DNA from 2 places in the Caenispirillum bisanense genome. Region 1 is predicted to be linked to the other one. Evidence: predicted binding sites of a transcription regulator. Region 1 holds the regulator's gene; the other holds the start of a gene.
What was found. The regulator HrcA, encoded in region 1, represses chaperone genes, less so after heat shock. The targets are predictions, from matches to a motif close to GTTAGCACTCNCCNNNGGNGAGTGCTAAC.
Positions count from the first base shown of each region.

Region 1 (4,727 bases):
CAAACCCTGAGTTATGGGGATAACCTGTGCGACACCCATTCGATCAAGGAGTTGCGGCGGCATGTTGAAGAAGCTTGTGACGCTGGCGGCGGGGGCTGCGGCGACGCTGGTCAGCGCCTGCGTCGATGCCCCGCGCACCTCCGTCCGCTATCGCGACCCGGCCGGGCCGGCGCAGTTCATGCAGTGGGCGGCCAGCCGCGGGCCGCTGCTCGCCACCCTCCACGGCACGCCCTTCCCCGGCGAGCCGCCGGAGCGGGTGGCGGAGGTGGCGCTGGGCGCCATGGGCCGCGCCATCGCCGAATACCGCACCCTGCGCCTGACCACCGACCCCGCCGCTGCCGGTGATCGCCGCTACCACGTGACGCTGGCCTTCAACGCCCCGCGCCGCGTCTCCGGCCGCGCCCTGTGCCGCGGCGAGGTGCCGCCGGTGGAGGTGGGCGAGCGCCTGACCGTGCTGGCGGTGTTCTGCGAGGACGACCGGGTGCTGGCCGATGTCGCCGGCTCGGTGGGCGGCGACGACCTCAGCCTGGACAGCGAGCGCTTCCGCATGCTGATGGTGCAGGTGTCGCAGAGCCTGTTCCGCGACAAGTAGGGCAGGGCGCCGCCGGCCGGACACGACAAGGCCGGCGGAGATCGCTCCCCGCCGGCCTGCGTCAGGTGGCTCGGCCCGCAATCAGGCGGAGGTATTGACGCCGCTGCCCTGGCCGCCCTCGCCGGCGGTGCCGCCGCCGGTGCCGTTGGCGTCCCGCTTGGGGCCGCCGCGCGACACGGTGACCATGGCCGGGCGCAGCAGGCGGTCGCGGATCAGGTAGCCGTCCTGGTAGACGTCGACCACGGTGCCGGTCGGCATGTCGGTGCGCTCCACCTCCTGCACCGCCTGGTGCAGGTTGGGGTCGAACGGGGTGCCGCGGGCCTCGATCTTCTCGACGCCGTACTTCTGCAGGCCGGCGGCCAGGGTCTTCTGGGTCATCTCGATGCCGACGGCGAGGTTCTTCAGAAGCTCGTTCTCCGCCCGCCGCTCGGCCGGGGCGGCCAGCAGGGCGCGGTCCAGGTTGTCGGCGACCTGCAGCATCTCCTTGGCGAAGTTGGAGACGGCGTACTTGGCGTTGTCCTCGATGCGGCGTTCGGCCATGCGCTTGGCGTTCTCGGCGTCGGCCAGGGCGCGCATGTACTCGCCCTTCAGCCGTTCCACCTCGGCCGCCAGCAGGGCGATGCGCTGCTCCGGCGCCAGGATGTCGGCGCCGGCGTCCGGCGGCACGTCGCCGTCGTAAGTGTCGGCCGCCGACGGGGCCTGCTCGCCCATGTCGGTGGCGGCGTCCTGCTCGGCAGGCGCGTCGTGGCCGGGTTCGTGCTGCGACGGGGTATGCTGCTGTGCCATTGCTGTTTCCAGTCCCTAACCGATGAGTCTGCCGACCACCTTCGCGGTGTAGTCCACCAGCGGGATGATGCGGGCATAATTGATGCGGGTCGGTCCGATGACGCCGATGGCGCCGACGATCTCCTCCGCCCCGTTGCGGAACGGACTGACGATCATCGAACAGCCCGTGGCGGCAAAGAGTTCGTTCTCTGCGCCGATGAATATCTGAACGCCCTCCGCCTTGCCCACCAGATCGAGCAGGCGGAGCATCTGTTCGCGGGTTTCCAGCATGTCGAACAGATTGCGGATGCGCTCCAGGTCCTCGATGGCGGTGACGTCGGACAGCAGGTGCGACTGGCCGCGCACGATGAGGGCGCCGTCGGCCTTGTCCCCCGCCCAGGTGCCGAGCCCGGCCGACACCACCTTGGACGTCAGCTCGTCGAGCTTGGACTTGTGGCTCTCCAGTTCCTTCAGGATGTCCTCCCGCGCCTCGTCGAGGGTGCGGTTGGTCATGCGGGCGGCGAGGTAGTTGGAGGCCTCCACCAGCGCCGTCGGCGGCAGGTCGTGCGGCACCTCGATGATGCGGTTCTCGACCACGCCGTTCTGGGTGACGATGACGACCAGCGCCCGGCCGGGGCCGAGGTTGACGAATTCGATGTGCTTGAGCGGGCTTTCCGTCTTCGGCGCCAGCACGAGGCCGGCGCACAGCGACAGGCCGGAGAGGGTGCGCGTCGCCTCCGACAGCACGTCGGGCAGGCTCTTGCCGCGGGCGGCGCACTGGGCGTCGATGCGGGCGCGCTCGTCGTCGGCGAGGCTGCCGATCTCCAGCAGGCCGGAGACGAACATGCGCAGGCCCAGCTCGGTCGGCAGGCGGCCGGCGGAGGTATGGGGGGCATAGAGCAGACCCAGGTCTTCCAGGTCGGCCATGGCATTGCGGATGGTGGCCGGCGACAGCGACATGGACAGCCGCTTGGACAGCGTGCGCGATCCCACCGGCTCGCCGGTCTGGACGTAGGCATCGACCACATGCCGCAGAATCTCGCGCGAGCGTTCGTTCAGCTCGACGATGGGCGTGGTCCTGGCGGATCTGGTGCTGCGCGTCGACACGCGGTTCTTCCCTGCTGGGTCGCGACCGCAGCGAATGTAGGGAAGCTGTTCCACACCGTCAACGCGCGGCGGAGGCATCAGGGCAGGCGCAGCAGGGCGCGGATCTTGGCCTTGACGTGCAGGGTCAGGTCTTCGGGGGCGCGCGCGATGAAGGCGCAGCCGCGTTCGCGCCACGACAGGCTCTTCACCTGATCGCACAGCACCGCCCCGACGACGCCCGCCCCGGCCGGCACCGGCTGCTCGAAGGGATAGCCCTTGATCTCCGAGGTGACGGGGCAGACGACGCACAGGCCGACGCGGCGGTTGTACTGCACCGGCGACAGCACCAGCGCCGGGCGGTGGCCGCGCTGCTCGCTGCCCTTCTGCGGATCGAAGCCGAGCCAGACAAGATCGCCGTCGTCCGGGCAGTAGGACTCGGCAGGCGGCGGCGAGGCCGGTCGGGCCATCACGAGAACTCGTTGCCGACCGCCGGGCCGGTGGCAACCTCGGCATGGAGGGTGTCGTCGTCCATGCCGGCCAGCAGCTCGTCGAGGTCGTAGCTCGGCACGTCCTGGACCGGCAGCGCCACCAGCCGGCCGTTCTCCACCCGCACGTCGGCGCCGCTGCCCTCGTGGATGCCGAGGTCGCGGGCGTAGGAGGCGGGAATGCGCAGCGCCAGGCTGTTGCCCCACTTGGCGAAATGCAGAATCATGACACCCTCCGGCGGTGAGGATACATTGTCGATACATCGACCCGGGGAGTCAAGGCGCCGCACGGGCTTTTCAAGCCGGCGGGCACGGGGTAGCCTGCGGCCCTGACGCCTGTTCCCACAGCTACCCGAGGATGTTCCCCATGCGACCGTCCGGCCGTGCCGCCGATGCCCTTCGTCCCGTCTCGCTGGAGCCGGGGTTTGCCAAGTATGCCGAAGGGTCGTGCCTCATCCGGTTCGGGGACACCCATGTGCTGTGCACCGCCTCGGTGGACGAGAAGGTGCCGGGCTGGCTGCGCAACCAGGGCCGCGGCTGGGTGACCGCCGAATACGGCATGCTGCCCCGCGCCACCCACAGCCGCACCGACCGCGAGGCGGCGCGCGGCAAGCAGTCCGGCCGCACCCAGGAAATCCAGCGCCTCATCGGCCGCTCGCTGCGCTCGGTGGTCGATCTCAAGGCCATGGGCGAGATGCAGATCAAGGTCGACTGCGACGTGCTGCAGGCCGACGGCGGCACCCGCACCGCTTCCATCACCGGCGCCTATGTGGCGCTCTATCAGGCGTTCCAGAAGCTGGTGAGCCTGGGCGTGCTGACCGCCGTGCCCATGCACGACCAGGTGGCCGCCATCTCCTGCGGCATCGTCGGCGGCGAGGCGGTGCTCGACCTGGACTATGCCGAGGATTCGACCGCCCAGGCCGATGCCAACTTCGTGCTGACCGCCAAGGGCCTGATCGTCGAGGTGCAGACCACCGCCGAGGAAACCCCCTTCGCCGAGGACCAGCTGACCGCCATGCTGGCGCTGGCCAAGAAGGGTGTCGCCGAGCTGGCCGCCGCCCAGCGCGCCGCCCTCGGCCTGACGGAGTGACCGCCATGGCACGGACCTTCGCGGGCGGCCGTCTGGTGGTCGCCAGCCACAACCCCGGCAAGGTGCGCGAGATCAACGAGCTGCTGCGGCCCTACGGTGTCGAGGCGGTGTCGGCCGGCGACCTGGACCTGCCGGAGCCGGAGGAGACCGGCCTCACCTTCGTCGCCAATGCCGAGCTGAAGGCGCTGGCCGCCGCCACCGCCGCCGGCCTGCCGGCGCTCGCCGACGACAGCGGCCTTGCCGTGGCGGCGCTCGACGGGGCGCCGGGCATCTATTCGGCGCGGTGGGGCGGTCCGAAGAAGGACTTCGCCATGGCCATGGAGCGGGTCCACCGCGAGATCGGTGCCAACCCCGACCGCCGCGCCCACTTCGTCTGCGCCCTCTGCCTCGCCTGGCCGGACGGCCATGTGGAAACCTTCGAGGGCAAGGTCAACGGCGAGCTGGTCTGGCCGCCGCGCGGCAGCCGGGGGTTCGGCTATGACCCCATGTTCGTGCCCGGCGGCTACGACATCACCTTCGGCGAGATGGAGCCGGAGAAGAAGCACGCCATGAGCCACCGCGCCAAGGCCTTCGCCCTGCTGGTCGAGGCCTGCTTCGCCCGCTGACAGGCTGCCGTCGCCGCCGGCGGAGCGGGAATGGCTCCGCCGCCGGTGGCGATCCGGCCGGTGCGGCAGGGCCATAACGGCCCTTCCCGCCGCTGCTGCGCCGG
Region 1 is NZ_BAAAEP010000040.1:24,527-29,253, forward strand. It holds gene ABD056_RS16315 (hypothetical protein) at 62-592, shown strand; gene grpE (nucleotide exchange factor GrpE) at 674-1,378, opposite strand; gene hrcA (heat-inducible transcriptional repressor HrcA) at 1,394-2,464, opposite strand; gene mazF (endoribonuclease MazF) at 2,542-2,910, opposite strand; gene ABD056_RS16335 (AbrB/MazE/SpoVT family DNA-binding domain-containing protein) at 2,910-3,155, opposite strand; gene rph (ribonuclease PH) at 3,296-4,018, shown strand; gene rdgB (RdgB/HAM1 family non-canonical purine NTP pyrophosphatase) at 4,024-4,623, shown strand.

Region 2 (4,727 bases), on a different contig from region 1:
CTGGGCGGCCTCCGACGTGGGCTGGGTGGTCGGCCACTCCTACATCGTCTACGGGCCGCTGCTGCACGGCTGCACCACCCTGGTGTTCGAGGGCAAGCCGGTCGGCACGCCCGATGCCGGCACCTTCTGGCGGGTGATCGAGGAACACAACGTCAAGGTGCTGTTCACGGCGCCGACCGCCTTCCGCGCCATCCGTCGCGAAGACCCGAACGGCGAGTTCCTGAAGAAGTACTCGACCAAGAGCCTGACCGCCCTCTATCTGGCCGGCGAGCGTTCCGACCCGGAGACGCTGAAGTGGGCCGAGCAGATGCTGAACGTGCCGGTGATCGACCACTGGTGGCAGACCGAAACCGGCTGGGCCATCTGCGGCAATCCCAAGGGGCTGGAGCTGTTCCCGGTCAAGCACGGTTCGCCGACCAAGGCCATGCCGGGCTGGGACGTGCAGGTGCTGGGCGAGGACCATCAGCCGGTGGCGCCGACCCAGATCGGCGCCCTGGTGTGCAAGCTGCCGCTGCCTCCGGGCACCCTGCCGACCCTGTGGAATGCCGAGCAGCGCTATCGCGACGCCTACCTGTCGGAATACCCCGGCTACTACAAGACGGGCGACGCCGGCTTCGTCGACGATGACGGCTATGTCTACGTCATGACCCGCACCGACGACGTCATCAACGTCGCCGGCCACCGCCTGTCCACCGGCGCCATGGAAGAGGTGCTGGCCAAGCACCCCGACGTGGCCGAATGCGCCGTCATCGGCGTTGCCGACGACCTCAAGGGCCAGACGCCGCTCGGCTTCGTCTGCCTGAAGGCCGGCGTGGACCGCGACGAGGCGGACATCGTCAAGGAACTGGTCAAGCTGGTGCGCGACGAGATCGGCCCGGTGGCCGCCTTCAAGCAGGCCATCGTGGTCAAGCGCCTGCCGAAGACCCGCTCCGGCAAGATCCTGCGCGGCACCATGCAGAAGATGGCCGACAACCAGGATGTGAAGGTGCCGCCGACCATCGACGATCCCGACATCCTGCCGGAAATCGAAGAGGCGCTGGAGAACATCGGCCTCGGCAAGAAGCGCGGCTGATCCCTCCACCGATATCGACGGTGACAGGGCAGGGGCCCGGCGGCAGCGCCGGGCCCCTTGCCTTTGCCCCGGCGGTGTCCGGCGGCGGGCCTTGCGCGCAAGCAGAAGGGGCCGCCCTGGCGGAGCGGCCCCGATGCTGCCTGACCGGCGGTGGAGCGGACGCGGGGTCCGCGCCGCGATCAGAAGTCCATGTCACCCATGCCGCCGCCGGGCATGGCGGGGGCGGCGGACTTGGGCTCCGGCTTTTCGGCCACCATGGCTTCGGTGGTGATCATCAGGCCGGCGACCGAGGCGGCGTCCTGCAGCGCGGTGCGGACGACCTTGGTCGGGTCGATGATGCCCTTCTTCACCATGTCGGTGTATTCGCCGGTCTGGGCGTCGAAGCCCCAGTTGGTGTCGGTGGACTCCAGCAGCTTGCCGGCGACCACGGCGCCGTCGTGGCCGGCGTTGACGGCGATCTGGCGCACCGGCGCCTGCAGCGCGCGGCGGACGATCTCGATGCCCACCTTCTGGTCATCGTTGGCCGGCGACAGGCCTTCCAGCGCCTTTGTGGCGTAGAGCAGGGCGACGCCGCCGCCGGCGACGATGCCTTCCTCCACCGCCGCGCGGGTGGCGTGCAGGGCGTCGTCGACGCGGTCCTTCTTCTCCTTCACCTCGACCTCGGTGGCGCCGCCGACCTTGATCACCGCCACGCCGCCGGCCAGCTTGGCCAGCCGCTCCTGCAGCTTCTCGCGGTCGTAGTCGGAGGTGGTTTCCTCGATCTGCGCCTTGATCTGCGCCACCCGGCCCTCGATCTCGGCACGGGCGCCGGCACCGTCGACGATGGTGGTGTCTTCCTTGGTGATCGTCACCTTCTTGGCGGTGCCGAGCATGGCGAGCGTCACGCTCTCAAGCTTGATGCCCAGTTCTTCGCTGATCAGCTGGCCGCCGGTCAGGATGGCGATGTCCTGCAGCATGGCCTTGCGGCGATCGCCGAAGCCCGGCGCCTTGACGGCCGCGACCTTCAGGCCGCCGCGCAGGCGGTTGACCACCAGGGTGGCGAGGCTTTCGCCTTCCACATCCTCGGCGATGATCAGCAGCGGCTTGCCGGACTGCACCACCGCTTCCAGCACCGGCAGCAGCGGCTGCAGGCTGGACAGCTTCTTTTCGTGGATGAGGATGTAGGGGTTTTCCAGCTCCGCCACCATCTTCTCGGCATTGGTGACGAAGTAGGGCGACAGGTAGCCGCGGTCGAACTGCATGCCTTCGACCACGTCCAGCTCGGTCTCCAGGCCCTTGGCTTCTTCGACGGTGATCACACCCTCGTTGCCGACCTTTTCCATCGCCTTTGCGATGATCTCGCCGATCTCGCGCTCGCCGTTGGCGGAAATGGTGCCGACCTGGGCGATCTCGGCATTGGTGGAGACCTTCTTCGACCGCGCCTTGACGTCGGCGACGACGGCGGCGACGGCCATGTCGATGCCGCGCTTCAGGTCCATGGGGTTCATGCCGGCGGCGACGGACTTGGCGCCCTCGCGCACGATGGCCTGGGCCAGAACGGTGGCGGTGGTGGTGCCGTCACCCGCCAGATCGGCGGTCTTGGACGCCACTTCCTTCAGCATCTGGGCGCCCATGTTCTCGAACTTGTCCTTCAGTTCGATTTCCTTGGCGACCGAGACGCCGTCCTTGGTCACCCGCGGGGCGCCGAAGGACTTGTCGAGGACCACGTTGCGGCCCTTGGGGCCGAGGGTCACCTTCACCGCGTCGGCCAGGATGTCCACGCCGCGCAGCAGGCGCGCGCGGGCATCCGCCGAAAACTTCACTTCCTTAGCGGCCATAGGTCTATGCTCCGAAACGTCGTTTGATGGGTCTGGGTCCGGGGGCGCGTCAGGCGGCCTTGGCGGTCGCCGCGCTGCCTTCGATGACGCCGAGGATGTCGCTCTCCTTCATGATCAGGAGATCCTCGCCGTCGATCTTCACCTCGGTGCCCGACCACTTGCCGAACAGCACGCGGTCGCCGACCTTGACGTCGAGCGGCTGCAGGCTGCCATCTTCCGCCCGAGCGCCGGGGCCGGCAGCGACCACTTCGCCCTGCTGCGGCTTTTCCTTGGCGGTGTCGGGGATGATGATTCCACCCTTGGTCTTTTCGTCGGCTTCGATGCGACGAACGAGAACCCGGTCATGGAGCGGCCGGAAAGTCATGGCTGTTGCCTCCGTCATTCCTTGTTCAAGCAAATGACTGCTAACGGTTGAATGTGCTCCCGCTGCGGCGGCGAGCGGCAACAGATCTAATCAAACCGGAAAAACCGTCAAGAGGGGGAATGCGGATTTTTGGCAGCACTCCTGCCAAGGTGCTGCTAAGGCATTGAATCATAAAAGGAATACCTTGATTTGCGGCAGCCTGTCCAGGCATCATGGCGTTGAACGGGAACAGGAAAAGTCATTCGGGGAATCGCCGCTGACGGAGACACCGCCATGACCGCTCTCGCCAAACAGTTGACCGGCTACCGCCTCACCACGGCCCGCATCACCTACCACCTGCCGGACCATCCCGCGCTGCTGCAGGAGTACATCTGGCAGGAGCTGGACCTCGCCCCCGGCTACCCGGAACTGCGCCGCTTCCTGGACTTCTGGCAGAAGAACCTGGATGGCCGGCTGCATTCGGTGCAGGTGGCGAGCCGCGCCCTGATATCGCCGGCCGAGATGCGCCTCGCCACCGCCGAGCTGCGCCTGCACTGACCACCGCCTGCCCTAGGTGCAGGCCCGCCTTCCCGCCGCCGCATTCGCTCCCCACCTTGGAGGCAGCGGATGCGGCGGCGGCAGGGAGGCGGCGGCGGGTGCTCAGGCTGGTGTGGAGGACGGTGCGCACCCTGATGGTGCTGCTGGTGCTGATGCTGCTGCCCATCGGGATGAGCGCCCTCAGCCGCGGCGTGCCCGACGTGCCGTGGCACGCCGCCACCCGCGAGCCCACCGGCCAGGCCCCCGATCCGGCAACGGAGCGCCGCGCGGTCATCCAGGTCTATGCCGCGCCGGCCTTCGGGTGGCGCGGCATCGTCGGGGTGCATCCGTGGATCGCGGTGAAGCGCACCGGCGCCGACCGCTGGCAGCGGTGGGAGGTGCTGGGCTGGGGCGGCGGCCGGGTGGTCAGCGACCGCATGACGCCCGATGCCGAGTGGTTCGGCTCCCGCCCGCAGCTGCTGGTCGACCTGCGCGGCGGGGCGGAGGTGGAAGCGCTCATCGATCGCATCGAGGCGGCGGTGGCGGGCTACCCCTACGACGGCCGCTACGCCATCTTCCCCGGCCCCAACAGCAACACCTTCGTCGCCCATGTGGGGCGGGCGGTGCCGGAGCTTGGCCTCGACCTGCCGGCCAACGCGGTGGGCAAGAACTGGCTGCCGTGGACCGCACCCGTCGCCCGCGCCCCCAGCGGCGGTGGCGTCATGGTCAACTTCGGCGGCTGGGCCGGGCTGCTGCTGGCGCCGGAGGAAGGGGTGGAGGTGACCCTGTTCGGCCTGTCGGCGGGGGTGGACTTCCAGCCGCTGGACCTGCGCCTGCCGGGGGTGGGCGGGGTGCGGTAAGGCGGGCGGCTGTCGCCCTGCCTTACACCTTCCGGCCTAACCCGCCGCGCCTGCGGTTCGAAATTCCTGCAACTTCAGAGACTTGCCTGACATGGCCC
Region 2 is NZ_BAAAEP010000003.1:133,073-137,799, forward strand. It holds gene ABD056_RS03350 (propionyl-CoA synthetase) at 1-1,072, shown strand, start outside; gene groL (chaperonin GroEL) at 1,252-2,889, opposite strand; gene groES (co-chaperone GroES) at 2,939-3,253, opposite strand; gene ABD056_RS03365 (usg protein) at 3,527-3,790, shown strand; gene ABD056_RS03370 (DUF3750 domain-containing protein) at 3,889-4,629, shown strand.
Region 2: the regulator HrcA is predicted to act here: its motif matches at 3,385-3,413, upstream of groES (co-chaperone GroES).